DNA from 4 places in the Rhizobium sp. CFBP 13644 genome. Region 1 is predicted to be linked to each of the others. Evidence: predicted binding sites of a transcription regulator. Region 1 holds the regulator's gene; each other region holds the start of a gene.
What was found. Region 1 encodes PhoB, which activates phosphate uptake and scavenging genes when phosphate is short. Its sites were predicted from a motif close to TGTCATNNANCTGTCAT; they were not measured.
Positions count from the first base shown of each region.

Region 1 (7,816 bases):
AACATGGACAAGCTGAAGGTCGCAACCGTCAGCGGCGTTGTTCCTTCCACGGAAACCGTTGCAAGCGGCAAGTACCCTGTGTCTCGCCCGCTGTTCTTCTACGTCAAGAAGGCGCATCTCGGCGTTATTCCTGGCCTGAAGGAATATGTTGAGTTCTTCGTTTCCGACGAGATGATCGGCCCAGACTCTCCGCTGTCCAACTACGGCCTGGTTGCTGCTCCTGAAGCAGAGCGCAAGGAAATCCGTGCCCAGTTCGAAACCGGTAAGGTCATGTAATCCGGACGGGAGGCGCGGCAGTGATGCCGCGCCTCCCATCTATCTGTCTGCCAAGGCGCTCATGGGCTGACAGGTCCTATTTACCGGATGTTCATACGACCCGATGAATAGGATCTATCAATCTGGAAGCCGAAGCCGAGCAGGGGGACTACGCCGCCTGTCGCGAAGCCCGATGACTGAGAGGTCAGCCCGGTCTTCGGACGATCCGATGTGCAAATAACAAAGCTGCCTGATACCGCATCCCCTTTTCTGATGCGCCGAGGAAAGTCTCCATGAACACATCCATTCTTTTACTGATATTGGCGCTGATCGGCATAGCCAGCTATTTGCTTGGCACACGTCGCGCAGTCGCAATGGTGGGCGCAAGCACCACAAAAATGCATTCCCGGCCGGGTTATCACGGCTCTTATGTTCTCGTCTGGGCCGTTCTTCCTGCGGCCTTCATTCTGGCGCTTTGGCTGATTGTCAGCCCTCTGGTCATCACCTCTGCGGTGCGGGCCTCGTTTCCAGAGGATATTCAGGCGCAGTCTGAGGCTCAGCAGAGCCTCAATTACGGCATGGTCGGCTCGATTGCGCGTGGCCTTGAGCGTCTGACACCGGAAGAGTTTGCTGCTGCCAAGGCTGATCCGGCCACATTGCGGCCGTTGCTGGGCTCCAAGGGTGTCGCCATTGCCGGAGACCCGCAGCCTTACATGGTCGAAGCTGCTGAAACGCTGAACACCATGTCCGCCACAAGCCAGGTCGGAATGGTTCTGGTCGTTCTCGTCGCGGCCATCGGTGGTGCGCTCTATGCCATGCGCGGTATTGCGCCACGCTTCAGAGCGCGCAACAATGTCGAAAAGGTCATTCTTGCGGCTCTGGTGCTGGCATCGTCCATCGCCATTCTCACCACCATCGGCATTGTCCTGTCGATGCTGACGGAAGCCATTCAGTTCTTCAACATGGTGCCCGCCCACCAGTTCTTCTTCGGAACGGTATGGGATCCACGTTTTGCCGCTGCCGGTTCCACCGATAGCGCAGGTCAGTTCGGCCTCATCCCGCTTCTGGCAGGCACCCTCTATATCGGCTTCGTCGCCATGCTGGTTGCCGTTCCGGTCGGTCTGTTTTCCGCCATCTACATGGCCGAATATGCCAGCCCTCGTTTCCGCTCGGTTGCAAAGCCGCTGCTGGAAGTGCTGGCGGGTATCCCGACCATCGTTTACGGCTTCTTCGCGCTGACAACCGTTGGCCCGTTCCTGCGCGATATTTCCTCGCAGATCAACGGACTGGCGACCGGCGACTACACGAACTTCATCCAGGCGCAGAGCGTCATCACCGCCGGCTTCGTCATGGGCATCATGTTGATCCCTTACGTTTCGTCGCTGTCGGATGACATCATCACCGCCGTCCCACGCACCATGCGTGACGGTTCACTCGGTCTGGGTGCCACCCGCTCCGAAACCGTCAAGAAGGTCATCCTTCCGGCAGCCCTTCCAGGCATCGTCGGCGCGATCCTGATGACGGCCTCGCGTGCCATCGGTGAAACCATGATCGTGGTGCTGGCCGCAGGTGTGGCAGCACGCCTGCAACTCAACCCGTTCGAGCCGATGACCACCGTCACCGTCAAGATCGTCAGCCAGTTGACGGGTGACCTTGAGTTCACCTCGCCACAGACACTGGTTGCCTTTGCGCTTGGCATCACCCTCTTTGCCATCACGCTTTGCCTCAATATCTACGCGCTCTATATTGTGCGCAAATACCGGGAGCAGTACGAATGACCGACGTCGTTACTCCGGGCACCATTGCCCCAGCCGCAACGAAGAAGGTCCGGCGCGATATCGGCATCAAACGCCGCTACGCCTCCGAGCGCCGCTTCCGCACCTACGGTCTCGCAGCCATCACCTTCGGCCTGCTGTTCCTGTTTCTTCTCCTCTGGTCCGTCGTGGGCAAAGGCTACACAGCGTTCCAGCAGACCATGATCACCGTCCCTGTCGAGTTCTCTGAAAAGATCATCGATCCGGATAACGTGCGTGCCCAGAACCCAGCCAAGCTCGTTACTGCCAACTATCCGCTCATCGCCCGCAATGCGGTGGCCAAGGCACTCGGCGTCTCGCTGGATGACCGCACGGCTCTGCGCGGTGTGTCTGCGATGATTTCGGATGGTATCCGCGTTCAGCTTCGTGACGTTGTTGTTGCCGATCCTGCTATCATCGGCACCACACGCACGGTTTCCCTTCTGGCATCGGGCGATCTCGACAGCGCCTTCAAGGGTCAGGTCGATCTGAGCGTGAATGAAGAAAACCGCCGCATATCCGATCAGCAACTCGCATGGGTCAAGCAATTGTCCGATGCTGGCCAGATTGCCAAGCAGTTCAACACCGGCATCTTCTTCAACGGCGCATCCAGCCGTCCGGAAGCCTCGGGCGTTGGCGTGGCTCTCATCGGCTCGTTCTATATGATGCTGATCGTGCTGGTCCTGTCTCTGCCCATCGGTGTCGCAGCCTCCATCTATCTGGAAGAGTTTGCGCCAAAGAACCGCCTGACGGATCTCATCGAGGTCAACATCAACAACCTGGCGGCTGTTCCGTCGATTGTTTACGGTCTGCTTGGTCTGTCGGTCTTCATCAACTTCATGGGCTTCCCGCGCTCGGCCTCTCTGGTTGGCGGTCTGGTGTTGACCCTGATGACGCTGCCAACCATCATCATCGCCACCCGTGCGGCGCTGAAGGCTGTACCGCCCTCCATCCGTGCCGCGGCTCTTGGCCTCGGCGCATCCAAGATGCAGACGATTTTCCACCATGTTCTGCCGCTGGCCATGCCCGGTATTTTGACCGGCACCATCATCGGCCTGGCGCATGCCCTTGGTGAAACCGCACCATTGCTTCTGATCGGCATGGTTGCCTTCGTTACGAACTATCCGACAACACCCATGGACCCATCCACGGCCCTGCCGGTGCAGATTTACATGTGGGCGAACGAAGCAGAACGTGCCTTTGTTGAAAGAACATCCGGCGCTATCATCATCCTGCTGATGTTCCTCATCGTCATGAATGTTGGCGCAATCCTGTTGCGTCGGCGCTTTGAACGGCGCTGGTAGAGGAGTTGAATGTTATGAACATGTTGTCGGAAGCAGCAGTTGAAAAGGCGCTGGACAAGAAAATGAATGAAGTTTCGTACAAGATGATCGGCAAGGACGTTTCTGTCTATTACGGCGAGAAACGCGCTTTGTACGATGTGAACCTCAACGTTCGCGAAAATACGGTTACAGCTTTGATCGGCCCATCCGGTTGCGGCAAGTCCACCTTCCTGCGGACCCTCAACCGCATGAACGACACCATCGATGGTTGCCGCGTCACCGGCAAGATCACGCTCGATGAGGACGATGTCTACGATCCAGCGATCGACGTGGTCGAGTTGCGCGCGCGCGTCGGCATGGTGTTCCAGAAGCCGAACCCGTTCCCGAAGACCATCTATGAAAACATCGCCTATGGTCCACGCATTCACGGCCTTGCCCGCAGCAAGGCTGATATGGACCAGATCGTCGAGGCCAGCCTGCAGAAGGCCGGCCTGTGGAACGAAGCCAAGGATCGCCTGCACGAATCCGGTACCGGCCTGTCCGGCGGTCAGCAGCAGCGTCTGTGCATTGCCCGCGCCATCGCCGTTTCGCCTGAAGTCATTCTGATGGACGAGCCCTGCTCGGCTCTTGACCCCATCGCAACGGCAAAGGTCGAGGAGCTGATCCACGAGCTGCGCAGCAACTTCACGATCGTCATCGTGACGCACTCCATGCAGCAGGCGGCGCGTGTGTCTCAGCGCACGGCCATGTTCCACCTCGGCCATCTGGTTGAGGAAAACGATACCGACAAGATGTTCACCAACCCGGATGACCAGCGCACACAGGACTATATCATGGGTCGCTTCGGCTGATCCTGCCCTCTGTCGTGTCATAGCATCCACGCCACCCCGCCTGAGCCTTCGAGCGCTTGGCGGGTGGCGTCATCTAACTGGAGAATTCGAACATGCCGACACCAAACCATATCATGTCCGCCTATGATGACGAGCTGAAGTTCCTGACCCGCCGGATCGCCGAAATGGGTGGCCTTGCCGAACAGATGTGCGCCGACGCTGTGCGTGCGCTGGTCAATTCGGACTCGGCCCTGGCGCAGAAGGTCATCTCTGACGACACCATTCTCGATCACGCCGAGCGCGAAATCGGCGACAAGGCGATCGTGACCATTGCCAAGCGCCAGCCCATGGCTGCCGACCTTCGCGAAGTTATCGGCACGCTGCGCATCGCCGCTGACCTAGAGCGCGTTGGCGACCTTGGCAAGAACACAGCCAAGCGCGTTCTCGCTGTTGCCGGCACAGGCGTTCCACGCAAGCTGGCCCGTGGCATCGAGCATCTCTCCGAGCTTGCTCTGGTTCAGCTCAAGGAAGTTCTGGATGTCTATTCGACCCGTTCGGTTGAAAAGGCGCAGGCCATCCGCGAACGTGACGAGGAAATCGACGCGATGTACACATCGCTGTTCCGCGAATTGCTGACCTACATGATGGAAGATCCGCGCAACATCACCACCTGCACGCATCTTCTGTTCTGCGCCAAGAACATCGAGCGCATTGGTGACCACGCGACCAACATCGCTGAAACCATCTACTACATGGCCACTGGCAGCCAGCCTGAAGGCGAACGCCCGAAGGACGATAGTTCCAACACGCTCGGTGCCGTAACTGAGTGAATTCTCTAAACGACTGGCGGAGTCTCTAGCCATGGTGCCCAAAATCGCAGTTGTCGAAGATGAAGAAGCCTTGAGCGTTCTTCTTCGCTACAATCTGGAATCCGAAGGTTACGACGTGGATACCATTCCACGGGGTGACGAAGCGGAAATCCGCTTGCAGGAACGCACGCCGGATCTGCTGATCCTCGACTGGATGCTTCCAGGCGTCTCCGGCATCGAGCTTTGCCGTCGTCTGAGAATGCGCCCGGAAACCGAGCGACTGCCGATCATCATGTTGACGGCACGTGGCGAAGAAAGCGAGCGCGTGCGTGGTTTGGCCACGGGTGCGGATGACTATGTCGTCAAGCCGTTTTCCACGCCTGAGCTGATGGCACGGGTTAAGGCAATGTTGCGCCGCGCCCGGCCGGAGGTTCTGTCCTCCGTGCTGAAATGCGGTGATATCGAGCTGGATCGCGAAACGCATCGTGTTCACCGCAAGGCCCGTGAAGTGCGGCTTGGACCAACCGAGTTTCGTCTTCTCGAGTTCCTCATGGTGTCACCCGGCCGCGTTTTCTCGCGCTCCCAGCTTCTCGATGGCGTCTGGGGTCACGATATCTATGTGGATGAGCGCACGGTGGACGTCCATGTCGGGCGCCTGCGCAAGGCACTCAACTTCTCCAGCATGCAGGATGTGATCCGTACCGTGCGCGGCGCCGGATATTCCATGGAAGCCTGACCAACGCACCGGGGCTGAAACGTCTCCCGTATGGTCTCAAAATCTCATGCACCGCTCCCAAAAGGGGCGGTGTTTTGCATTTGGCATAATGGATATCAATGCGTTAGCGCCGCTAGAAGCCGCCAGCAACCGGCGTGACCTGCACAGCTTCTGAGTGTTGATTTTAAGTTTCTGTAATTTAAAGTTTGACTCAGTGGCCAGAAGGCTCTATGTATTGGTCATCGATCTTTTGCTTGCTGAGCTTTGGTTACCGCGCGATTAGCACCGCGCTTTGAACTAACCCTTCCTTTCAAAAAAATCGCTACACCGCACACAGGACTCACGTTCTGTGACTTATAACTTATGCTTTGAAAGGGTTCATTATGACCACAGGCACAGTAAAATGGTTTAACTCCACCAAGGGCTTCGGCTTCATTCAGCCAGACAACGGCGGCGCCGATGCATTCGTGCACATTTCCGCTGTTGAGCGTGCAGGCATGCGCGAAATCGTAGAAGGCCAGAAGCTTTCCTACGATCTCGAGCGGGACAACAAGTCCGGCAAGATGTCTGCCTGCAATCTCCAGGCTGCTTAATACGGGTATCGACTTTCCTTTGACCACGGATGTACTGGCATTGTCGAAAGTTTGAGACCACCGAGGTCAGGCATGTTGCCTGGCCTTTTTTTATGCCGCAAGTCGGCCACATGCTTGGACGTATTGCATTCTTATATGCAAGAATACGCTTCGAGCCGTGAATGCGTATCGCTCTATCCATAAATCGATTCCGGTTTTCAGTGCGATGCGATAGGAGAAAATTCCATGTCAGACGCTCACAGCAAATCCCGCAAGCAGGCCGAAATTGCTTTCGGAGCGACGCAATCGCAGTTCTTTGCCCGCGGCAAAGCGGTCGATGAGTTGAACTCGATTGCGAGCGCCCGTGATGAAAAGACCCTCAGGCTGCGGGAAGCGCGTCTTGCGAAAGAACTGGAAGACAGCTTGAAGCCCGCAGTTATCCCAACCAAACGCGCCAAAAAAACCTGATCCCTGATCGGTATGACGCATCAACTGGAATAGAGATTTGAGAAACACTCGAAATATCAAGAATAACGAAGTTTCCGAACGTCGCGGCGCTGCTGCCGAGGCAAAGGCCGCTCTTTTGAAGGCCTATCGCGAAGCCAAGGAAGCCGCGGCTCCCACGCTCGAAGCCAAGCAGGCCGAGCAGATTGCCGTTGCCGAAGCCCGCAGAGCCCGCCAGGCCGAGCGTGACCAGCAGAAGCGCGAAGAAAAATTGCGCCTGGAAGAAGAGGCCGCGCAACGCGCAGCTGAACTCGAAGCTGCTGCAAACGCTGAAGAAAATGAGCGCAAGGCGGCCGAAAAAAATCGTATTGCTCGCGTCGTCGAAGACGAAGCAGCCCGCAAGGCAGAACGCGATCGTCGCTATGCCAACCGCAAGGCCCGCCAGGGCTAAGCTTGAAGCCATGATCCTGCAGCCGTTCAATCGAAGGGCTGCGATCATCCGCTGCGAATGCTGCGCGGAGTGCGAAAGCCCAAGAGGCGCTTCGCACCCTTGCCGCGTATGGGATCAGCCATGCCGCCGCTTTTCGCTGCAGCGCCGCATGATCCCGAGGCTCTGAATGGCGCGACTTGCCGTCGCTCTTGCGGCTCCAGAGTCCCCTTACCGGTACGCCGGTTCAATCCCCGATGACAAACTGACAAGTCAATCGCCATCTCCTTGGTGACGCCTTCGCCTGTGCATGTTTGCGCTGTCCAAGCCGAAAAAATCGCAACAAAAAAGCGGGCCAAAGACCCGCTCATTTTATTGCGTCGAACTGGATGCGAAGCCTTAGGCTCTGCGGCGTTCGCTTACTGGCTGGTAAGCGAGCTTTGCGTGGAAGCGGCAATACGGCGAGGATTCAGAAGCATCACAACCGCAGAAGTGGAAGTCGTCCTTCAGAGGGTCGCCAACTGGCCACTTGCAGGTGCGTTCCGTCAGTTCCGTCAGCGTCAGGCGCAGCGATGTCGGCAGCGTGGAATTGCTGACCGGCACATATTCAAGAATCCGTGGTGCATCCGTCTCCGCATCGTCCTTCTGGACGTTTGCGTCTGCGGCGCGTGTATTGGCGCGGGCAGGG
Region 1 is NZ_JACYVF010000001.1:706,719-714,534, reverse strand. Features, by position in the region: gene IFT53_RS03370 (substrate-binding domain-containing protein) at 1-276, shown strand, start outside; gene pstC (phosphate ABC transporter permease subunit PstC) at 549-2,033, shown strand; gene pstA (phosphate ABC transporter permease PstA) at 2,030-3,352, shown strand; gene pstB (phosphate ABC transporter ATP-binding protein PstB) at 3,367-4,182, shown strand; gene phoU (phosphate signaling complex protein PhoU) at 4,275-4,991, shown strand; gene phoB (phosphate regulon transcriptional regulator PhoB) at 5,023-5,706, shown strand; gene IFT53_RS03340 (cold-shock protein) at 6,069-6,278, shown strand; gene IFT53_RS03335 (hypothetical protein) at 6,504-6,725, shown strand; gene IFT53_RS03330 (DUF6481 family protein) at 6,763-7,152, shown strand; gene IFT53_RS03325 (GcrA family cell cycle regulator) at 7,528-7,816, opposite strand, start outside.

Region 2 (7,816 bases), on a different contig from region 1:
AGCGCAACGGCGGTCAGCTTGCCAAGCCCTTCCAGCACCGCGCCGCCTTTCATGAGAAGGCCGCGCCTTGCACCTGAAGACAGGGATGCGGCGATGGCGGCAGGTGTCGAGATAACCAGTGCGCAGGGGCACCCGATCAACAGAATGGCCAGCCCCTTGTAGATCCATTCATTCCAGTCACCGCCAAGAAACAAGGGCGGGAGGATGGCTACGAGGGCTGCGATGGCAACGACCGCTGGCGTGTAATAGGTAGAAAAGCGGTCGATGAAACGCTCGGTCGGCGCTTTCTTCTCCTGCGCTTCCTCCACGAGCTTCACGACACGGGCAATGGTGTTGTCCTCAGCCGTGGCTGTTACCCGAACGCGCAGAGCAGCATTGCCGTTGACCGTGCCAGCGAAGACGAGATCATCAGGCCCCTTGTTAACCGGCACGCTTTCGCCGGTCATAGGCGCTTCGTCCACCGCACTTTCACCTGAAAGAATAACGCCATCTGCCGAGATGCGGTCGCCGGGGCGAACGAGAATGACGGAGCCGATCGCAAGGGTCTCAGCCTTCACTTCACGCGTCTGCCCCATTTCTTCCAGAAATGCCGTCTTTGGAACGAGTGCGGCGAGCGACTTGATGCTGTCTCGCGCCTTGCCCGCAGCCACGCCTTCCAGCAGCTCACCCACCAGAAACAGAAAGACAACCGCTGCCGCCTCTTCCGTGGCGTTGATGGCGAGCGCCCCTATCGCCGCAATCGTCATCAGCATTTCAATAGAAAACGGCGTTCCGGCACGAGCAGCCATGAAGGCCCGGCGCGCAATCGGCACCAGACCAACCAGCATCGCCAGCGTAAAGGCATAAAGCTGAATGGCCGGAAACAGATGCCCGACACCATAGGCCACAGCAAGCGTCACGCCTGCCAGAATGGTTGCGCGACCCTTCTTGCTGTTCCACCAGGGTCCGGTGGAAGGCCCATGATCGTGACCGTGCAAGCCCTCGACCGATGCCTGTTCTGGCTTCTGGTGTTCGTGATGGTCATGGGAGCAGGCGGGGCCGTGTTCATGCGGAGCATCAGGCTTTGCGGCGGCACCAGATGGGATTTGCGTCGCGTCATAACCGAGGCCCGTCACTTGTCTGCCGATCGCGGCCAGATCGCTTGTCGGATCATGGCTGACGGTCATGGTGCCTGATGTGACGGAGACGGAGACATCTTCGACGCCCGACAAGCGGCGCACCGCTGTGTCGATCTTGGCTGCGCAGGATGCGCAGTCCATTCCCTCTACCCGAAATCTGGTCTGCAATGACGCGCTCATATCGTGTTTCCCTTGTTCACGACACCAGTGCTACGACCTACAGCCACTAGAGCTGCAAGAGGAAAATTCCGAGATCGGCATCTTTCTGATAAAAAGAAGGCAGGGCGATAAACGGTACGCCACCCTAGCCCGCGCAAATTCATTTCCGTAACGCCGCTTTGCAGGCAATCTTTGCCCCTTGCCTACCGGCTATTTCATGCCATATGCTCGATCTGTTCTCAGGGCGGGGTGCAATTCCCCACCGGCGGTATCGGGATTTTTCCCGGAGCCCGCGAGCGCTTCCGGCCTGGCCGGAAGGTCAGCAGATCCGGTGAGATGCCGGAGCCGACGGTATAGTCCGGATGGAAGAGAACAAGGTGGCATCTCCTGCACGCAGCGGGGGAGCGTTGCGTTGTTCGCCCAAGGGAGATTTGGCGTTTTGAAAAAACGCGAAAGTGCTGGCAACGGCATAACCCTTGAAAGGCAAGACATGACTATTTCTAAAATTGAAGAGGCGGTGGCAGCCATTGCGCGCGGTGACATGGTCATCGTGGTGGATGATGAGGACCGCGAAAACGAGGGCGACATTATCGTCGCCTCCGACAGCATAACCGCCGAGCAGGTTGCTTTCATGATGAACCACGCCCGTGGCTTGATCTGTGTTGCCATGCCCGGCGAACGGCTGGATGAGCTGGATATTCCACTGATGGTGCCGCGCAACACGGAGTTCCACAAAACGGCCTTTACCGTTTCTGTGGACTATATTCCGGGCACCACGACAGGCATTTCGGCCAGCGACCGTGCCAACACGGTTCGTGCGCTGATATCGGCTGACGCAAAACCTGACGATTTTGCCCGGCCTGGCCACATCTTTCCGCTGCGCGCCAATCCCCTCGGCGTCCTCGGCCGCACCGGGCATACGGAAGCAGCGGTCGATCTGTGCCGCCTTGCGGGCAGGTTCCCGAGCGGCACGATCTGCGAAGTGGCCAATGATGATGGGACCATGGCACGGCTGCCTCAACTCAAGGTGTTTGCGGCACGCCACGGGCTTCACCTCGTCACGATCAAGGATCTTGTCGACTATCTGACCGAAAGGGAGCCGGCAGAGTTGTTGGAAATGGCTGTCGCCTGAGCGCACAAGGCTGCATGACGAACAAAAAATGCGCCTCACCGGGCGCATTTTTCGTTTCAAACCATCGAAATATCAGTTCGGATAGCGTGAGGCGTACCAGGCCTTGAACAGCGCATACTGATTTTCCAGCTGGCGGCGCTGCGAAGCGCTGAGTTCGTCGCTCTCGTTGAAATGCAGCGAATATTCCTCGGCACCATTCAGCACCATCAGATATTTGTAGTGAAGCACCAGATCCGGGCCTTCATCATAGGACGACAGCACGGTGAGAGCTTCTTCGAGCTCAAGCGCCTCACGGCGCGCCGCGGCATCGCCCTTGGCGGCTTTTTCGCACAGCGAAACGAGGTGGAGAACCTCACGTGGCAGCGCGTTGCCGATGCCGGTGATGGCACCGCCTGCGCCGCAATTGACGAAACCGTGGTAGACGCCGGTATCCACACCCACCATCAAGGTCAGGTCATCATCGCCTGCGGTGATGTTTTCTGCCGCATAGGTCATATCCGCCTTGCCGCCAAATTCCTTGAAGCCGATCAGGTTGGAATAGCGCGACCGCAGGTCAAAGAACAGATCGGCGCGGGTGGCGAAACCGTAATAGGGGCTGTTGTAGATGACCGCAGGCAGGCCGTTTGCAGCTTCGAGAATGGCCGAGAAATGCGCCTTCTGCGCGGAAGAAGACGAGCCGCGCGACAGAACGCGCGGAATGACCATCAAGCCCTTTGCGCCAACCTTTGCGGCATGGGCTGCATGGCTGACCGCCGATTGGGTGTTGATGGCACCGGTGCCGACAATCACGGGAATGCCCGCTTCGGCAAGCCGACGCACACCTTCCTGGCGCTGCTCATCGCTCAGAAGCGGCCAATCGCCCATCGATCCGCAATAGACAACCGCAGACATGCCAGCCGCGATCAATTCCTTGCCTGTCTTTACCAGGCCGTCGAAGTCCGGTGTCCGGTCCGGGTTGCACGGCGTCATGAGAGCGGGGATGCAGCCGGAGAAGATCGTATCTGCCATGTGTTCAGCCTCGTTTAAACTCAGGCGCGAGCGCCCTATTCATCATGGATAAATGAATTATCACAGGACATCAGCTCTGTCGACAAATAAAATACAAAAGGCGTGAGCACGAGTAAGGTGCTTCGTCATGACCACAGAACGCAGGATTTAAAGCGGCATGTTGGTGGTCTGGCGCGTATCGGCAGCGATATAGGAGCGGATCTGCTGGACGATCTGGTCAGCATGGGCCACGGCGATGCGGTCTGCTTTCTCGATATCACGCTCGATGATGGCGGCGATCATATCCTCATGCTCCGTAACATAGTGGCGCGGCAGGACATCATTGAACGATGAATAATAGAGACGCAGAATGCGTCTGCCCTCATCCAGCAGACGGGTGAACAATTCCGTGTAATGGCGGTTGCGCCCAGCAAGTGCGATGGCCACGTGGAAGTCTCGGTTGGTGGAAATCATGCCAAGTACATCGCGCTCGTTGACGGCGCTTTCGAAAGCCGCCTGAGACGACAGGATGAGCGGAATATCCGCCTCTTCGTGCCGGGCCGCCGCAAGCCGCGTGGTGACCCGGTACATCAGCGTCAAGGCATCGAAAAATTCCGGCAGGCCAAGAAAGTCGATCTGGGACACGATCGTGGCGCGGTTGGTGAGCGTCGTGATCAGGCCCTCGGAAGACAGCTTGACCAGAGCCTCACGGATGGGCGTTCTGGAAAGCTCGAAACGTTCGGAAAGCTGCACCTCGTCAATGGGGCTTCCGGGGGCGAGCTTCAGTTCGATGATCTCGTTGCGCAGCGTTTCATAGACGGTGGAAACACCAAAACCCCGGCGGTGGGTCTGCTTTTCCCTGTCATCAAGTTTTTCTTTCGCAGCCATCTGCCCTGCACCCCGCAACCCTGTCGATGATGTTCACTTACGATATTAGCCGGGATAACAAAACGCCTAAAAAAGAGTGCCTGCCTTTGCATTTCCACCAGTTTCCACTGTCGCGCCTGCTATTGTGACAGTTTTATGACAGAAATCAGTTGCGGCTAATGTTTGAAAGTGATCATGAAGAACGTGGCGATTCATGATCGCCCAAAATCAGTTCATGGTAGGGAGGAAATTCCATGAAAGCCGTCTTCACTTCGGTCACCGTTGCCACATCTGCACTGCTGATGGCGTCCAGCGCCATGGCCGCCACGGAAATTCAATGGTGGCATGCCATGACTGGCGCCAACAATGAGGTTGTCGAGCAGCTTTCAAAGGAATTCAACGAAAGCCAGAAGGATTACAAGGTCCTGCCGGTCTTCAAGGGAACCTACCCGGAAACGCTGAATGCGGGCATTGCCGCCTTCCGCGCCAAGCAGCCTCCAGCCATCATTCAGGTGTTTGATGCAGGCAGCGGCGTGATGATGGGCGCGCAGGGTGCCATCGTTCCCGTGGCGGAGGTTCTGGAAAAAGCCGGTCTGACCTTCAACAAGGCGGACTATCTGCCAGGAATCGTCTCCTATTATTCCAAGCCTGACGGCACCATGCTGTCCTTCCCCTACAACTCCTCTTCGCCGATTATGTACTACAACAAGGACATCTTCAAAAAGGCCGGGCTGGACGCTGAGAACCCGCCAAAGACATGGCCTGCCGTGTTTGAAGCCGCAAAGAAGATCAAGTCCAGCGGTGCAGCGCCTTGCGGCTTTACCTCAACATGGCTGACCTGGATCCAGACCGAAAACTTTGCCGCCTGGAACAACCTGTCCTATGGCAGCAATGAAAATGGTCTTGCCGGAACAGACGTCAAGCTGGCCTTCAATTCCGAGCCATTCGTCAAGCATTTCCAGGCCATTGCCGATCTGGCCAAGGATGGCACATTCCGTTACGGCGGCAGAACATCCGAAGCAAAGCAGCTGTTCACATCAAGCGAATGCGGCATTCTCACGGAATCTTCGGGCGGCCTTGGCGATATCGTCAAGAGCGGCATGAATTACGGCATCGGCCAGCTGCCTTATTACGAAGGCGAAGGACGCCCGCAGAACACGATACCGGGCGGCGCGAGCCTCTGGGTCTTCGGCGGCAAATCCGACGATGAGTATAAGGGCACGGCGGCGTTCTTCCAGTTCCTGTCGCAGACCAAGATCCAGTCTCGCCTGCATCAGGTTTCGGGCTATATGCCGGTTACGCTGGCCGCCTATGAAGACACCAAGGCATCGGGCTTTTATGGCAAGAACCCGGCCCGCGAAACGCCGCTTCTCCAGATGATGGGCAAGCCGCCGACAGCAAACTCCAAGGGTGTTCGTCTGGTTAACCTGCCGCAGGTCCGCGATATCATGAACGAAGAGTTCGAGACGATGCTTGCGGGCAAGCAGGATGCCAAGGCAGCGCTTGATAAGGCTGTCGAGCGCGGCAATGCGGCCATTCAGCAGGCCGTTGGCCGATAACCAACCTGGCTGCTGGTGCTTAAAGGTGCTGGCAGCCATGATACCATTGCGGTGTGCACTGCGCGGCACCGCCTGACTACACAAGCATCCGACTATTGTGAGACATCCGACATGACCTGTCGGATGCTCTAAAGGAGCCCGCCTTTGCAAAGCGTCGTCTTTCCCAACAAGATACTGCCCTATTTTCTGGTCGCCCCGCAAATCGTGCTGACCGTGGTGTTTTTCTTCTGGCCGGCCAGTCAGGCACTGTATCAATCTGCCATGAGCGAGGACCCCTTCGGTCTGCAGAGCCGCTTTGTCGGCTTTGACAATTTCTCCGCCATTCTGTCTGATCCGAATTATCTGCGCGCCTTGCAGGTCACCGTCGTCTTCAGCATTGCCACGGCCCTCGTTTCCATGGGTGCTGCCCTTTTGCTGGCAACGGCTGCGGATCTCGTGGTGCGCGGCAAGGGCTTCTACCGCACCATGATGATCATTCCCTATGCGGTCGCACCTGCCGTTGCCGGCATGCTCTGGCTGTTCATGTTCAACCCGGCCATGGGCACCTTCGCCTATATCCTGCGCAGAAACGGCATTGACTGGGATCCGCTGCTGAATGGCAACCAGGCCATGACGCTGGTGGTTGCGGCGGCCGCGTGGAAACAGATCAGCTATAACTTCCTGTTCTTCGTCGCGGGGCTGCAAGCCATTCCAAAATCGCTTCTCGAAGCCGCCGCCATCGATGGTGCCCGCGGTGCGCGCCGTTTCTGGACCATCATCTTCCCGCTCTTGGCACCCACGACCTTCTTCCTGCTGGTGGTCAACACGGTCTATGCCTTCTTCGATACGTTCGGCATCATTCATTCCGTGACGGGTGGCGGTCCGGCAAAGGCCACGGAAACGCTGGTCTACAAGGTTTACAATGACGGCTTCGTCAATCTCGACCTTGGTTCATCGGCGGCGCAATCCGTTATCCTGATGGTGATCGTCATTGCGCTCACAGCCTTCCAGTTCCGCTTCGTTGAGCGGCGCGTGCATTACGGTTGAGGAAAACAGAATGATCCAGAACCGTCCCATCGCAACTCTCATGGCGCATCTGATGCTGGTCCTCGGCATCGTGATCGTCGCCTTTCCGATCTATTACACCTTCATCGCATCGTCAGCGACATCGACCGACATCCTGCGCCCGCCGCTTTCTCTTCTGCCATCAGGGCACCTTGCGGAAAATTACGGGGAAGCCATTTCAGGTGGTGTCGAGCGGGTGGTTGGCGTCAGTCTTGAACGGCTGCTGTTCAACAGCTTCGTGGTTGCGCTGGCCATTGCCGTCGGCAAGATCATCATTTCGTTCCTGTCGGCTTTCGCCATCGTCTTCTTCCGCTTTCCCTTCCGCATGGGCTTTTTCTGGATGATCTTCATCACCCTCATGCTGCCGGTGGAGGTTCGCATTCTGCCGACCTACAAGGTGATCGTCGATCTTGGCATGTTGAACACCTATGCGGGATTGACCCTGCCGCTCATGGCATCGGCCACGGCAACCTTCCTGTTCAGGCAGTTCTTCCTGACCATTCCCGGCGAGATGGTGGAGGCAGCCCGCATCGACAATGCAGGACCCTTCCGCTTCATGCGCGATATTCTGCTGCCGCTATCGACAACGAACATAGCGGCCCTGTTCGTGATCCTCTTCATCTATGGCTGGACACAGTATCTGTGGCCGCTTCTGGTGACGGATCGCGCGGAAATGAACACGATCATTATCGGCCTGCGCCGCATGGTGGATTTCACCGACGCCTCGACCCCCTGGAATTATGTGATGGTAACGGCAATTCTCGCCATCATCCCTCCGGTTATCGTCGTGGTGCTGATGCAGCGCTGGTTTGTCAAAGGCTTGGTGGAGACTGAAAAATAATGGCAACAATCGAACTCAAGGACGTTCGCAAGGTATATGGCGGCAATGTCGAGGCGATCAAAGGCGTATCGCTGAGCATTCAGGACGGCGAGATGATCGTGCTCGTTGG
Region 2 is NZ_JACYVF010000006.1:116,267-124,082, forward strand. Features, by position in the region: gene IFT53_RS15850 (heavy metal translocating P-type ATPase) at 1-1,298, opposite strand, end outside; FMN riboswitch at 1,509-1,655, shown strand; gene ribB (3,4-dihydroxy-2-butanone-4-phosphate synthase) at 1,768-2,409, shown strand; gene IFT53_RS15860 (dihydrodipicolinate synthase family protein) at 2,482-3,417, opposite strand; gene IFT53_RS15865 (GntR family transcriptional regulator) at 3,565-4,284, opposite strand; gene ugpB (sn-glycerol-3-phosphate ABC transporter substrate-binding protein UgpB) at 4,518-5,822, shown strand; gene ugpA (sn-glycerol-3-phosphate ABC transporter permease UgpA) at 5,967-6,848, shown strand; gene ugpE (sn-glycerol-3-phosphate ABC transporter permease UgpE) at 6,859-7,707, shown strand; gene IFT53_RS15885 (sn-glycerol-3-phosphate import ATP-binding protein UgpC) at 7,707-7,816, shown strand, end outside.
Region 2: a site for PhoB is predicted at 4,409-4,425, ahead of ugpB (sn-glycerol-3-phosphate ABC transporter substrate-binding protein UgpB). Genes of this name have one in related genera too.

Region 3 (7,816 bases), on a different contig from region 1:
ATGTACTGGCTGGAGAGATTGACATGCACTCGTCAGAGTTCGCCCCTGCCGTACCGTCAGACGAAGTGCTGGAACGCCTGATCGCGTCTTTTCCTTTCCGTTGAAGACAATCAAAAGTTACGCAACACCTAAAAGCCCTGACGTGCCGGGCATTTCGGTGATCGTAGTGTCCTGCAAGTTCAAACAATAGATCAATCCTATAATAACGATCGCCATAGTTTAAATCATAGTCTAGCCCAATAAAGGTTCGAATATTTTAATTTAGCACTTGCTATTTAAGTGAGCTGCAACGCTTCCTGCATTGCGCCAATCCGGCGCATGAAGGATCATTTCATGAAAATTCTTTCTGTTGCCATTCTTGCACTTCTGTCGTTCGGAAGCATTGCAAACGCGGCTTGTAACTATGCCAGCGATAGGGCCAGCGACGGCTCGCGCTGCGGCGGTCGTGCTGCGTCAGAAAGACCTGGTGGCAGATAGTCGCCTAAATACGCTTACCACCATTTGCAGCCGTCCGGTTAACACTGGGCGGCTGCTTTCATTGAGGCGTTCGAAAGCAATCTGAGTGCCTACGACGGATGCAGGGGCAGCCAAGATCGAATCGGCCCGCGCAACCCCGCCCCGAGCAAGTATCATCCAATATCGGGAATTTCGCCGTGCTGGTAGATAATCACCGGAGGGCCGTATTCGCCCATGTCGGGGTCTGCATCGCGCGCCCAGGCCAGAACGCCGTCATACTGGCTTGAGAGGGCCTTGCCCTCACGCACGGCGCGCTCTTCCGTTGGCATTTGCCTTGGCTCGAATGCCTCGACCATGTTGCCCTCGTCGTCGGCCTTGTAGGCGGCGAGAACGATCAGTTTGATTTTAGCCATGGCTGTATTCCTTGTGCGGATAGAGGCCACCTATACCACAGGTAAAAAGCAAGGGTGATGATTGTGTCAGGCCTGCAGGTTTAATGCTGGTGCAAACGCTCCAACTCGGGTGCGCACGCACCAAAACCAAAAAAGGCTTTCGGTTTCCCGAAAGCCTTTTTGAAACTGGATGGTGGGCGTGACAGGGATTGAACCTGTGACCCCTACGATGTCAACGTAGTGCTCTCCCGCTGAGCTACACGCCCTCCGTTGCGGCGCATAAATCACGAAACTGGATGAAGCGTCAACTGCTTTTTTTCAGTTTTGTGAAAGGTTTATGCGAAGCCTTATGCCACAAGGAGTTTGTTCACTTCGTCGACGAGGTCGCGAAGGTGAAATGGCTTGGAAAGGACCTTTGCGTCCTTCGGTGCTTTCGAATCAGCGTTGAGCGCAACGGCTGCAAAACCGGTGATGAACATGACCTTGAGGTCAGGGTCGAGTTCGGTTGCGCGGCGGGCAAGCTCGATCCCGTCCATTTCCGGCATCACGATGTCGGTGAGCAGAAGCGAGAAAGGCTCCTCACGAAGCCGGTCATAGGCGCTTGCGCCGTTATCGAAGGAGGAAACCTTGTAACCGGCTTTCTCAAGCGCCTTCACGAGAAAGCGGCGCATATCATTGTCATCTTCTGCGAGAAGAATTTTCTGTACCATTTAAATGACCGTAGCTTCTGGATTTCTGGGAATACCTTACCCTGATCATACCGCATGTTCAGTAAATATGATGTGAACGGCAGAATCGTGGCTTGGACGACTGATGCACAGTATGGACTTGCTCTGCCTTAACTGGCAACATGAAGCTTCTGGCAGAATTATGACATGGTAAACGGGGCGGAATGGACTGGGTAACGGGCGAGTACGAACTCTTCGAAGTGCACGAACCGGCCGTTCACAGCATTCCGTTTGTATTCAACTCTCCTCATAGCGGCCGCTGCTACCCCATTTCCTTCCTCGAATCATCCCGCCTCGATGCTTATGAGATCCGCCGCTCGGAAGATCATTTCGTCGATGAGCTGTTTTCAGGCGCGGTCGATCTTGGCGCGCCGATGCTCAAGGCCAATTTTCCCCGTGCTTTTCTGGACGTGAACCGCGAGCCCTATGAGCTTGATCCGCGCATGTTCGATGGCCCGCTCCCATCCTACGCCAATATCGGCTCCATGCGGGTGGCAGGCGGGCTTGGCACGGTGCCACGCATCGTGGCAGAGAACATGGATATCTATGCGCGCCGCCTCACCGTCGATGAGGGCATTGAGCGCATCGAGAGCATCTACAAGCCCTATCACGCCTGCCTGCGAAAGCTGGTTTCGCGCACCCATGCCAATTTCGGCATGGCGGTGCTGATCGATTGCCATTCGATGCCCGGTAATATCCGCCTTGCCAATTCCAATGTCCGCCCAGATATCATCATCGGCGACCGCTTCGGCACCAGCGCATCTGCAGAAATCTCCCGCGCCGCCCTCTATGTTCTGGAAGAGCTTGGCTTCACCGCCGTGTGCAACAAGCCCTATGCTGGCGGCTTCATCACCGAACATTACGGACGCCCCGTCCGCTCACTGCATGCCCTGCAGATCGAGGTTAGCCGGTCGCTTTATGTGGACGAGAAGACTCTTATGAAAACACCGGACTTCTTCGCGGTACAAGCGGCGCTCGATAGCTTCATGCGCCAGATGGCGATGTTCGTATCCGAATACGCCATCGACATGGCATTTGCCGCCGAATAGGCCGCAGCCCAACCCTCCAACGTTGACCACCGCCGTGACACGGCCAAAAAAAACCGCGCCTTGGCGCGGTCAAGTCTAGGGAGGAAACACCCAAGGAGGGTATTTACAGTCAAAGACTGTGAGAAGACACTAGCAAGAACTGCACAATTGTCAAGCATATTTTGATTTGCTTATATTTTGTGCTGATTTTTGCTGCTTTGCCATTATTTTAGGCCGCAACGCACAAGACGCGTGCACAGCATGGCTTCAACCCCATGTGGACGAAGCGGCCTTGCCGGGTTATGCAATGAGCCAATTGCTCCCATTGCCGAGGAAAATGATGCTGCCAGATCGCGACTTCTTCTTTCGTCTTGCCGATGCCGCCAAGGCCGAGACCCTGCCCCGGTTTCGCACCGGCATCGCCGTTGCCAACAAGCAGGATGGCGGCTACGATCCGGTGACAGAGGGCGATCAGGCAGCCGAAACGGCGATCCGCAGCCTGATCACCGAGCATTTCCCCGACCACGGCATTCTGGGCGAAGAACATGGCAGCGTCGGCACGGACCGGGAGCATGTCTGGGTCATAGACCCCATCGATGGCACCCGCGCCTTCATTTCGGGCCTGCCCGTCTGGGGAACATTGATCGGCTTTCAATCGTCAGGTCGCGCCGTCATGGGCGTCATGGATCAGCCCTTCACCGGCGAACGGTATTTTGCCGATGGCGAAAACGCATGGTACTTCGGCCCCGGCGGCGACAGGCAGATCAAGACACGCAATTGCCAATCCCTCTCGGACGCCATCCTCTTCACCACATCGCCGCATATCTTCACACCGGATGAAGCAAGGCTTTACGGCGCGGTGGAAGAAAAGGTCCGCCTGTTCCGCTATGGTGTGGATTGCTACGCCTACGCTCTACTGGCCGGCGGCCATGTCGATCTCGTCATTGAATCGGGCCTGAAACCCTACGATGTCGGCGCGCTCATTCCCATCATCGAGCAGGCTGGCGGCATCATTACCAATTGGGATGGCGGAAGGCCGGAAGCCGCGGGCCGCATCATCGCCGCCGGAAGCAAGGCAGTGCACGAACAGGCGCTGGCACTGCTGGCTGGCGCCTGAGGCTGACAACACCCCTCATCCGCAGTTGATGCGATGCGCGCAAGAGTTGCCTTTTGCGCATCGCCGCTGAACATTTCCACATGGCAATCGCAAATCTGCGCTCCAGTATAAAAGGGAATTGACAGAGCTGTTAACCTTTGATTAACCATACTACGGCACTCTAACGTTGTAATCTTTCATCATAATGTACTTAAAAGGGCGAGGATCGCTATGGCATATGACTGGAGTGGGAATACCGTTAAAGAAAAACGCGAAAACTGGACTGTGTTCGTCATCGTCACCATCCTCGCGCTTTTGCTGATTGCCGCCATCGCACCACTGGGCACCACGCATGTGGCTGCACCGCAGCTGGTCGAGTCCACTGCCAAAGCCGTCAAATCGACGCCGCTGAAACTCTAACCTTTTCCTACCACAACAAACATCGTTGGTTTGCCGTCAGCGACATCGCGTTTCCGGGGAGAGACGCGGAGCCTGACAGCCGTGTCGAACACATGCCCGGCCAGATATCCACGGCGAAAGCCTGCAATGTCGCAAACCTGTAATGTTGTAACTCTAGGTTAGAACGGCTCCAGACTAGGGGCGCGTTTTAACAAAGAGGCTAACCGATGAACGAGCACTGTCCCCAGAAGATATTCCCGACTACCCAGCTAGAAGACGCAGATGGTGACGGCCACAACGCAAGTGCCAACCCCACAATGGGCGAAATCATCAGCCAGCGCTTCTCACGTCGCAATTTTCTGCAGGGCTCGCTTGCCGTTTCGGCCATTGCCGCGACCATCAGCCCTGTCGCCCTGATCACCGCCGATGAAGCCCGCGCCCAGAGCAAGGGCGGCTCCGCCTTCAACTTCACCGAGGTGGAAGCTGGCGTCGATGCCACCCACCACGTGGCTGAAGGCTATGACGCCGATATCCTGCTGCGCTGGGGCGATGCGGTGCTGCCAGGCGCGCCCGAATTCGATCCGACCAAGCAGACCGCTGAGGCTCAGAGCAAGCAGTTTGGCTACAATAACGACTATGTCGGCTTCATTCCGCTCGACGGGTCGAGCGAGCACGGCCTGCTCGTCGTCAATCACGAATACACCAACCCTCATTTGATGTTCCCGGGCCTCGTCAAGGTCGTGGATGGCAAGATCAAGCAGGGCGCGCTCAGCAAGGAGCAGGTGGATGTCGAAATGGCAGCCCATGGCGGCACCATCGTCGAAATCCGCAAGGTCGATGGCAAGTGGAAGGTCGTGACTGACGGTAAGTACAACCGCCGCATCACCACCAACACGCCTATGGAAATCACCGGCCCTGCCGCAGGCCATGATCGCCTGAAAACATCGGCAGACGCCACAGGCACCCGCGCCATCGGCACCCTGAACAACTGTGCCGGCGGCGTAACGCCCTGGGGCACATACATCATGGCGGAAGAAAACTTCCACGGCTACTTCTCCGGCAAACTGCCTGAAGGCCACAAGGAAGCCGCCAACTACAAGCGTTATGGCGTGCCAGAGGGCGGCTATGAGTGGGGCAATTTCTACGACCGCTTCGATCTTTCGAAAGAGCCGAACGAGCCGAACCGCTTCGGCTGGATTGTCGAAGTCGATGCCATGGACCCAACGTCTACGCCGAAAAAGCGCACCTCACTCGGTCGCACAAAGCATGAGGGTGCCGAATCGATCGTTGCCAAGAACGGCAAGGTCGTCTTCTATCTCGGTGATGACGAACGCTTCGACTATGTCTACAAGTTCGTGACCGAAGGTACGTTCAACGCAAACGACCGTGCGGCCAACATGAACCTGCTGGACAAGGGCACACTGCACGTCGCCAAGTTCAACGAAGACGGCACCATGCAATGGCTGCCACTGATCCACGGTCAGGGCCCCCTCACCGCTGAAAACGGTTTCGCCAGCCAGGCAGATGTTCTGATCGAATGCCGCCGTGCAGGTGACGTTCTGGGCGCCACCAAGATGGACCGCCCCGAAGACGTTCAGCCGAATGGCGTCAACGGCAAGGTCTACGTCATGTTGACCAACAACACCAAGCGCAAGGCAGATCAGGTCAATGCGGCCAACCCGCGCGCAGAAAACGCCTTTGGCCACATTATCGAGATTGCCGAAAACGACGGCGATTTCACTGCTACCTTCGGCAAGTGGGAAGTGCTGCTGAAGTGCGGCGATCCTTCCGTTGCAGCTGTTGGTGCTACCTTCTCCACCGAGACCACCAAGAATGGCTGGTTCGGCATGCCGGACAATTGTGCAGTCGATGCTGCCGGTCGTCTCTGGGTCTCGACAGACGGCAACAACAACAAGCAGACAGGCCGCACCGACGGTCTCTGGGCAGTCGATACGGAAGGCGAAGCCCGCGCCACCTCAAAGCTGTTCTTCCGCGTCCCCGTTGGCGCTGAAATGTGCGGCCCGCTCTTCACCCCCGATGATGAAACCGCCTTCGTGGCTGTTCAGCATCCGGGTGATGGCGGCGAAGACTGGTCGGGCCATGGCCGCCCATCCTATTACGAAGACCTTTCCACGCGCTGGCCGGATTTCAAGGACAACATGCCGGTTCGCCCGGCAGTCGTTGCGATCACCAAGGCCGGTGGCGGCAAGATCGCCGTCTGACGACACCGGCAGCGGAGTGAAAGCTCAACTGCGAGAACAATAAAGGCCGGGGCGATACCATCGCCCCGGCCTCTTCAATTGCATCGGAGGAAAACAGCCTGCCGCCGTAAACCCTTTAGGTTTTGATCAGGTCCAGATGCACGACGCGCGGTTCCAGAACCTGCATGATGGCATCGGAGCGGCCAATATACACGATGGCGGTGTCCTTCATCCCCGCCAGCACCGCTGTCAGCCGGTCCACGGTTTCGGTCTCCAGACCTTCGAGAAGATCATCGATAAACAGCCAGCGCGGCTTCAGCATCAGCGCATTGGCAACGCGCACGCAGGCCTGCTCGTCTGAATCGAATGTCTTGTCCCAGCGCACATGATCGCCCATACGCGGAATGATGTGGCTGAGCCCACATTTTTCCATGGCATCCAGAAACTCCTGTTCCTGAAATTTCTGCGGGCTGCGCGGATAGCAGAGTATCTCGCGCAAGGGAGCGGCGGGCAGATAGCCGTGCTGGGCAATGAACAGCGATTCCTCACGCGGCGGCATGGTGATGGTGCCGCGCCCCCATGGCCACAGACCGGCAAGGGCAGCAAAGAACAGGCGCCGGTTGACGCCCTGATCGCCGTTCACAATCAACCGGTCTCCGACATTGATTTCGACAGGCGCTTCGCGCAGACGGAAAACGCGCGACAGATCCAGCCCACCGGCCTCCGGCGAGATTTCAACCGATGTCAGCCGCACCGGGCCTGTCGTGGTCCGCTCGATTTCGATGGCATTGCCATGGCGCTCCACGCTGTCCATCTGGATCAAGGCATTGCGAAACACCGATACGCGCTGCAAATTGGCCTTCCAGGAGGCGATGGGGCCGAAATTGTCGATGTACCAGCGCAGGGCGACATTGACCTGGTTGAAGGCACCCACGGCCATCATCAAGCCACCAAAGCTCAGGTTTCCGGAAAAATAGACCGGTGCGGCAATCAGGATCGGCGCGACGACGGCAAGCCAGCCATATCCCGAGGAAACCCATGTCAGGTGGGTCAGCGCCATGGCCAGCCCCCGAATGACCGCCAGCACGGCATTGATGTCTTCACCGATGCGGTGACGCTCGTTCTTTTCGCCGCGCGCAAGCGTGATCGCGGTGACGTTTTCGCTGGCCCGCATCAGCGAGAAGCGCAATTCCGCTTCCTTGGAGTAGCGTTCCGCATTCAGCGGCACCAGCCGGTAGCCCACAAGGTTGCTGAGAAACGACGCAGAGCCCGCATAGATCAGCGCTGCCCACACCATGTAGCCCGGAATTTCCACCATCTTGCCGCCAATATCGATGGCAAAGCCAGCCGACAGACCCCAGAGCACGCCGATGAAGCTGACGAGAATGATGGTGGCATTGACCAGCCCGATGGCAAGTGCGGTGCTGCTTTCAGCCAGATTGCGCACATCGTCATGCAGCCGCTGATCCGGGTTAACGGCAATCGCACCGAAGCCGGCAAGCCTTGCTGCGCGGCC
Region 3 is NZ_JACYVF010000002.1:97,357-105,172, reverse strand. Features, by position in the region: gene IFT53_RS05565 (polysaccharide pyruvyl transferase family protein) at 1-104, shown strand, start outside; gene IFT53_RS05560 (hypothetical protein) at 630-869, opposite strand; tRNA gene IFT53_RS05555 (tRNA-Val) at 1,040-1,114, opposite strand; gene cpdR (cell cycle two-component system response regulator CpdR) at 1,196-1,558, opposite strand; gene IFT53_RS05545 (N-formylglutamate amidohydrolase) at 1,741-2,625, shown strand; gene hisN (histidinol-phosphatase) at 2,945-3,721, shown strand; gene IFT53_RS05535 (hypothetical protein) at 3,932-4,120, shown strand; gene IFT53_RS05530 (PhoX family protein) at 4,327-6,321, shown strand; gene IFT53_RS05525 (ABC transporter ATP-binding protein/permease) at 6,437-7,816, opposite strand, start outside.
Region 3: a site for PhoB is predicted at 4,248-4,264, ahead of IFT53_RS05530 (PhoX family protein). Genes of this name have one in related genera too.

Region 4 (7,816 bases), 200 kb from region 1:
CCTCGGGGAACGTCACGCCTTCGGCCAAAAGTCCATAGGAAGAGGACAGCTCTTCTTCTGCGGATTTGAAGAGTGTTTCGAACACAGCGCCGACGCCGGTTGCAAGTTCGCCTTTGGCCAAAAGAGGATTGAGCGTATCAAATGTTCCGGTCGCCGACATGCGCAATGTGCCACTCTTGGGCGCATCAGGATTGACATAATCGAAATGTTTGAAGCCGTTGGGATGCTTTAACTCGCCGACCGTCGAAATCCCGCTGCGCCAGACTTCACTATCCTGCGCTACAGCGCCCAGCGGCGCAGCCAAGGACGACAGAGCAGCCAGAGCCAACAAACCGGATTTCAACCTTGCCAATGCCATAGGGCGATAGTCCTTTTTACTTTTCATTGCTGCGCACAATAAGACAAACATTGGCAAAATATAGGGGGATTGCCTCACAAGCGGTTTATGCCTTCGAAATCCAGCAAACATGCTTTCACCAAATTCCCGTTCCAGCATAATATCCACGAGAATCATTTCAGGCATTGCAGGCGGCGGGCGACATGGCAAAACATTCAAGGGGCGTGGGCAAGGCATCACTCCTGGCACTTTCGGTAATGTCCATGATGGCGGTGGATCGTGTTTCAGCCTTTGCACAGGATGCACCCGCCAAGCAGGTTTTCGGCCACATGGCGTTGCCATCCGCCGGTCCCTCCGTCTCTTACGGCTCCTACGCCAAGGGTTGCCAGTCCGGGGCTGTCGCGCTTCCCACCGAGGGCCAAGGTTTTCAGGCGATGCGGCTTTCCCGCAACCGGCGCTGGGGCCAGCCGCAATTGGTCTCTTTCATCGAACGCTTCGCGCAGGACGCCCAAAAGATCGGCTGGCCGGGCCTTTTGATTGGTGACATTTCCCAGCCGCGTGGCGGGCCGATGTTGACGGGTCATGCCTCCCACCAGATCGGTCTTGATGTCGATATCTGGTGGCGGCAGATGCCAAATCAGATCATGAGCGCCGAACAGCGCGAAAGCACGCCGTTCATTTCCATGCTCGACAAAAGCAAATTCCTGACCGTGGATGATCGCAAATGGTCACCGCTCAATGCCAAACTTGTCATGATGGCGGCAAGCTATCCGCAGGTGGAACGCATTTTCGTTAACCCGGCCATCAAGCAGAAGCTATGTCAGACATGGACGGGCGACCGCACATTCATGGGCAAGATCAGGCCGATCTACGGACATGATGAGCATTTCCACGTGCGTCTGGAATGCCCGCCGGGTGCGCCCAACTGCAAGCCGCAGGCGCCCGTGGGCGCGGGCGATGGCTGCGATAAATCCTTGGCGTGGTGGTTCAGCAAGGAACCCTGGGCGCCCCCTAAGAAGGACCCCAATGCCAAGCCGCCAAAGCCGCCGCGCCCGATGATGGTATCGGATTTGCCGAAAGCCTGTGCGGTTGTCGCCGCAGCACCTGCGGCTGGCAGGGCAAGCAGTGCTCTCCAGAACGCACCCGCGCCCGCTTACGTTGAGCCGCAGTTGCAGGAAGCCGTTCCACAAGGTTTTGGCTCCGGTGGGCCGGTGCCGCCCGCTGATGTCCCGCGCCCTTCATCTCGGCCCTCATCGAATTGAACCCTCCGGCTTTTCAAACGGTGCGAAGTTGCTGTAGAAGCTTCAAATCGATTTAAAGATGCCATCTGACCAAGGCTGGGGTGCAGACCAAATGACCGGGCAACGCTGTATCGCTTTGATCGCGCATGACGAAAAGAAAGATGACATGGCGGATTTTGCCCGTCAGCATCAGGATGCACTCTCGCAATTCAGAATTGTCGCCACGGGTACCACCGGCGGGCGCATACAGGATGCGTGTCCGGGATTGTCCGTGGTGCGGCTGAAGAGTGGCCCGCTGGGTGGCGATCAGCAGATTGGCGCGATGATCGCGACAGGCGATGTGGATATGCTGATCTTCTTCATCGACCCACTCTCTTCCCAACCCCATGACGTTGACGTAAAAGCTCTGACGCGGCTTGCGACCGTCTATGATATTCCGATGGCCCTCAACCGCGCCACGGCCGAACAGCTGACCGATTTTCATTCAAAACACTAAAATGCCGGCGACCCAGGAGCAGCGATGTCCACGCAGACCGACACACTTTCCTTTCCGATTCTCATCGGAGACATCGGCGGCACCAATGCGCGCTTCAGCATCGTACCGGATGCGACATCCGAGCCGACACAGCTGACCAGCGTCAAGACCGCCGATTTCAAGACGATTGACGAGGCCATCCGCAGCGCAGTGCTGGATCACACATCATTGCTGCCCGTCTCTGCAATCCTCGCCGTCGCGGGCCCCATCGAGACAGACGAAATACCGCTGACCAATTGTGACTGGGTTGTGAAGCCCAAGGAGATGCTGGCCAATCTAGGCTTGAAAGATGTTATTGTTATCAATGATTTCGAAGCGCAGGCTTTGGCGATTGCGACTTTGGGAAGCGACGACAGGGAAACGATCGGGCCTCAGCGTCCGGATATGATCGCCTCTCGCGTCGTTCTGGGACCCGGCACTGGCCTGGGTGTCGCGGGGCTGGTCCACGCCCGTAACATGTGGTTTCCCGTCCCCGGTGAAGGCGGCCATGTGGATATCGGCCCACGCAGCGCACGTGACTATCAGGTGTTTCCGCATCTCGACACTATTGAAGGCCGTATTGCGGGTGAGCAGATCCTGTGTGGTCGCGGTCTCGTCAATCTTTATCGTGCTATCTGCCTTGCCGATGGCGTCACGCCCGTCTTTTCCGATCCTGCGGACGTCACTGCAAAGGGCCTCAGCGGCGAAGACCGCCAAGCGCAGGAAACGCTTTCGCTGTTCAGCACCTATCTTGGGCGCATCGCTGGCGATATGGCATTGATCTTCATGGCGCGTGGCGGGGTGTATCTGGCCGGTGGCATATCCCAGAAAATCATTCCCGCCTTGAGATTGCCGGAGTTCCGGGCGGCTTTCGAAGACAAGGCACCGCACAAGGCGCTGATGCGCAGCATTCCCACCCATGTCGTCACCCATCCGCAGGCAGCGCTGGCGGGACTTTCAGCCTATGCCCGCACGCCATCTGACTTCGGCCTGACACTGGACGGCAGGCGCTGGCAGGCCTGATAAAACGTCAGCACTGGTCAAAACCGGCTTGAGTGGCTATAGACGCCGATTGAATAGGCGGCGTGTCCGCTGCAACAGCTTAAGGTGGATGAACACTTGAAGACTGCCAAAAAACGGCAACTTGTTGATACCGATACGATCACGTCAGTCCTGAAGCGCATTTTCGCCGAAAATGCCCGTGATCATATTCCGGGCTATGCATTTGCGATTTTCTGCCTGCTGACCGTTGCCGGCACGACGGCGTTCACCGCCTGGATCATGGATTCGATCATCAACGAGGCCTTCGTCAACCGACGGGCCGATTTGGTCTGGATCATCTGCGCATCCATTTTCGCGGCTTTCTTCATTCGCGGCATTGCGACATATGGCCAATCCGTGGCGCTGTCGAAAATCGGCAACAACATCGTTGCGCGCTATCAGAAGCGGCTATATGCCCACCTCATGACTTTGTCGGTTGGGTATCTCAGCGAATCCCGCTCCGCCCATCTGGCAGCTCAGGTAAGCCAGAATATCGGCGGTATCAGGGATGTCATGAACATCACCGTCACAACGGTTGCCCGCGACCTTCTGACCTTCATTGCGCTCGTAATCGTGATGATCGTCAAAGACCCGGTTCTGTCCATCGTCATCGTCTTCATCGTTCCACCGCTCGTTCTTGGGCTTCGCTATATTTCCAAGCGTCTGCGACAGGTTACGCGTGATGCCGTTGTTCTCAACAGCCGCGTTTTGGGCGCCATGCAGGAAACGCTGCAAGGCATCGCCATCGTCAAAGCCTTCACAATGGAAAAGCAGCTGGAAGAGCGCGTCGACAAGGTGATCGACTCGGCGGAATGGCGCGCGAACCGCATTGCCCGGCTGACCGAAAAAAGCGCGCCCTTGACGGAAACGATTGCCGGTCTGGCCGTATCTGGCGTTCTGGCCTATGCCGCCTACCGCGCCATTTACGATAACGTTCCCCCCGGTGCTTTCTTTGCCTTTGTGACGGCGCTTCTGCTGGCCTATGACCCGGCACGTCGTCTTGCCCGTGTGCAGATTTCACTGGAACGTGCGGTCGTCAATGCCCAGATGATCTACGAAATTCTCGACATGGAGCCTGTCCAGAGACAGAAGCCAAACGCGCAGCCGTTGGCGGTCTCGGTGGCGACGGTGGAACTGCGGGATGTCGTATTTTCCTACAAGGAAGGCGGGCCGATCCTCAAAGGCGTGAGTTTCATCGCGGAGGGTGGCAAAACAACGGCTCTGGTGGGACCGTCTGGTGCGGGCAAATCGACGATCATCAATCTTATTCCCCGTTTTTACGATCCGAGCAGCGGCTCGATCCTCGTCGATGGGCAGGATATTGCTGACGTCACCACACATTCGGTACGCCAGAACCTCGCTTATGTCTCGCAGCAGCCTTACCTTTTCGAAGGAAGCATCCGCGACAACATTCGCTATGGACGGCCTGAAGCAACCGATGCCGAAATCGAAGAGGCAGCAAGGCTTGCCTATGCGCATGACTTCATTCTCGCGCAGCCGCAGGGCTATGACACACCCATTGGCGAAAACGGCATGTCGCTATCCGGTGGCCAGCGTCAGCGTCTGTCGATTGCGCGTGCTCTGGTGCGTAACGCCCCTATCCTTCTTCTGGATGAGGCTACCTCTGCGCTCGATACCGAGTCGGAGGCCGTTGTCCAGAAGGCCCTCGACACGGCAATGTCCGGTCGCACTGTCATCGTCATTGCGCACCGCCTTTCGACCGTAGTCAAGGCTGACAAGATCGTCGTGATGAACGAAGGCCTTGTCGTGGAAGAGGGCGATCATAAGACGCTTGCGCGTCGGGAAGATGGTCTTTACGCTCGTCTCAACAATCTTCAGGCGACGGGCGTTCGCGCCCTTTGAACCAACGGTAGGACCCGATGAGCGACAATGTCATGAAACTGGTGGTCGTTGGCGCGGCCGGGCGCATGGGCCAGACCCTTATCCGGGTGATCCATGAAACTCCGGGCGTCGAACTTCATGCAGCCGTCGAGCGTGAAAGCTCGCCCTTCATTGGGCGCGACGCGGGCGAATTGTCCGGGCTAGGTCCTATCGGTATTCCAGTCACAAGCGATGCGCTTGCGGCTTTCCTTCATGCAGATGGTGTGATCGATTTCACGTCTCCGAAGAGCAGCGTAGAATTTGCAACGCTTTCCGCACAGGCACGCATTGTCCACGTTATCGGAACGACAGGCTGCTCAAATGAGGACGAGGCACGCTTCGAGGCAGCCGCCCGTCATGCCCGAGTGGTCAAATCTGGCAATATGAGCCTTGGCGTCAATCTTCTCGGTGTCCTGACCAAGCAGGCCGCACGGGCTCTCGATGGCAAAAACTGGGATATCGAAATCCTGGAAATGCACCACAAGCATAAGGTCGATGCTCCCTCCGGCACCGCTCTCCTTCTGGGAGAGGCGGCAGCGCAGGGTCGTGATATCGACCTCTCGACTAATTCGGTTCGCGTACGTGACGGACATACCGGCGCGCGCGAGACCGGCACAATCGGTTTTGCAACATTGCGCGGCGGTTCTGTCGTTGGTGACCATTCCGTTATTTTTGCAGGCGAAGGTGAGCAGGTTACGCTCACCCACCACGCCGCCGACCGCTCCATATTCGCACGCGGCGCGATTTCTGCAGCCCTTTGGGCCAGGGATCAAAAGCCCGGTCTTTATTCCATGCTGGACGTTCTCGGTCTGGCTGACGCCACATAATCAACCTCTGGGAGAGCAATCGATATGAGCGGAACACTCGTCCTCGTTCGTCACGGCCAAAGTGACTGGAACCTGAAAAACCTGTTTACCGGCTGGCGCGACCCGGACCTGACGGAACTTGGCGTTCAGGAAGCTAATGCCGGCGGCAAGGCGCTTGCAGATTACGGCATCAAATTCGACGTTGCCTATACATCGTCGCTGATCCGCGCCCAGAGAACCTGCCAGATGGTTCTGGATAATGTCGGTCAGTCAGACCTCGAAACCATTCGCGACGAAGCGCTGAACGAGCGTGACTACGGCGATCTTTCCGGCTTGAACAAGGATGATGCCCGCGAAAAGTGGGGCGAAGATCAGGTTCATATCTGGCGCCGGTCCTATGACATTCCACCTCCAGGCGGCGAAAGCCTGCGTGACACGGGCGCCCGCGTCTGGCCCTACTACCTGACCGAGATTTTGCCCCGCGTTTTGACAGGCGAAACCGTTCTGGTCGCGGCACACGGAAACTCGTTGCGTTCGCTGGTAATGGTGCTGGACAAGTTGAGCAAGGAAGAGATCCTGAAGCTCAATCTCGCGACAGGCGTGCCGATGGTTTACAAGTTGAATGCTGATTCAACAGTTGCTTCGAAGGAAGTGCTCGGCGACATGTCGGCAGCGCACTAGCCATCCAATAAAAAAGCGCTGGACCTTCAAGGTTCCAGCGCTTTTAACGATCCAAATAATTTTTGCGATCCATGAGCTTAAATACCGCGACGCTCACCAAACCAATAGGCACAAGCGACGCTTGACGTGGCAAATACAGCGAAGAAAAGCGCAATAATAACTTCGATTTCCATTAGCCTTTACTCCTTCGGTTGGTGATGACTGTGCAGATATAACGTGCAAAGCTTGAAGAAGTTTCATCGCTGTTGCATGTATGCTGGTAACGGTTGCGTTTCCTCGCTATTTCGACCCCAGCAAACGTCTTGGCAGGTGGAAAATTCCGGTAGCCCATCATCATTCCGTCACGCGAAAGGGCTAGTTGGCCCTTGCGGCCTTGCATGGCAAGGGCGTATGACCTCAACAGTTCCGTCACTGCGGATAGCTGAAAGTGCGATTGAGTGCGCTACGCGATCTATTTTACCCCCGCCGAAAACGATGCGCTAAGCCGCAAAGCCTCCCGCTGGCTCGGGCGTGATGCCTTTACCGACACCATCCATAACGACCACAGCGACCATGCCGAAATAACCGCAGAGCCGCGACGCTATGGATTTCACGCGACGCTGAAAGCGCCGTTTAGCCTTGCTGATGATCGCAACGAGGATGAGCTTCTCGCAGCTCTGGAGCGTTTTGTCCGCAGCCGTCATGCCTTCGATATTCCGAAAGTCGTCATCGGCAATCTCGGGCCATTCTTCGCAATCGTGCCAGACGAAACGCACCAGCCGCTCCAGAATTTTGCGGCTGACGTGGTAACGCATTTCGAGTCCTTCCGCGCCCCCCTCTCCGACGCTGATATCGCAAGGCGCAGGCCGCAGGATCTGAGCGAGAGCCAGAGGCGCAATCTGGTGGATTGGGGCTATCCGCATGTCATGGACGATTTCCGCTTCCACATGACACTGACAGGACCCGTGGACGTATCGAACCGTGCGCATATGTCTGAGGTTCTCAACGCCGAATTTTCCGATTTCACCAATCGTTTGCTGCCTATATCGGGCCTTGGCCTGTTTGTTGAGCCGGCACGCGGCCAACCGTTCCGCGTTCACACATGGTTGCCGCTTTTGAACGCAAATGAACACCAGAATTCCGTCCAGAAAGAAGTATTCCCATGACCGAGCAGGTTTTCAGCAATGCACGCATCGTGCTCGATAACGAGATTATTGAAGGCTCCGTGCTGGTCAAAGACGGGCTGATTTCCGATATCAGCGCTGGGTCATCCCATCTTGGTGAGAATTTCGAAGGTGATTACCTCATTGCCGGGCTTGTGGAACTACACACCGAC
Region 4 is NZ_JACYVF010000001.1:906,226-914,041, forward strand. Features, by position in the region: gene IFT53_RS04320 (extracellular solute-binding protein) at 1-358, opposite strand, end outside; gene mepA (penicillin-insensitive murein endopeptidase) at 541-1,599, shown strand; gene IFT53_RS04330 (methylglyoxal synthase) at 1,691-2,074, shown strand; gene IFT53_RS04335 (glucokinase) at 2,099-3,115, shown strand; gene IFT53_RS04340 (ABC transporter ATP-binding protein) at 3,212-4,996, shown strand; gene dapB (4-hydroxy-tetrahydrodipicolinate reductase) at 5,014-5,841, shown strand; gene IFT53_RS04350 (2,3-bisphosphoglycerate-dependent phosphoglycerate mutase) at 5,866-6,501, shown strand; gene IFT53_RS04355 (DUF1045 domain-containing protein) at 6,939-7,646, shown strand; gene IFT53_RS04360 (alpha-D-ribose 1-methylphosphonate 5-triphosphate diphosphatase) at 7,643-7,816, shown strand, end outside.
Region 4: a site for PhoB is predicted at 6,830-6,846, ahead of IFT53_RS04355 (DUF1045 domain-containing protein). Genes of this name have one in related genera too.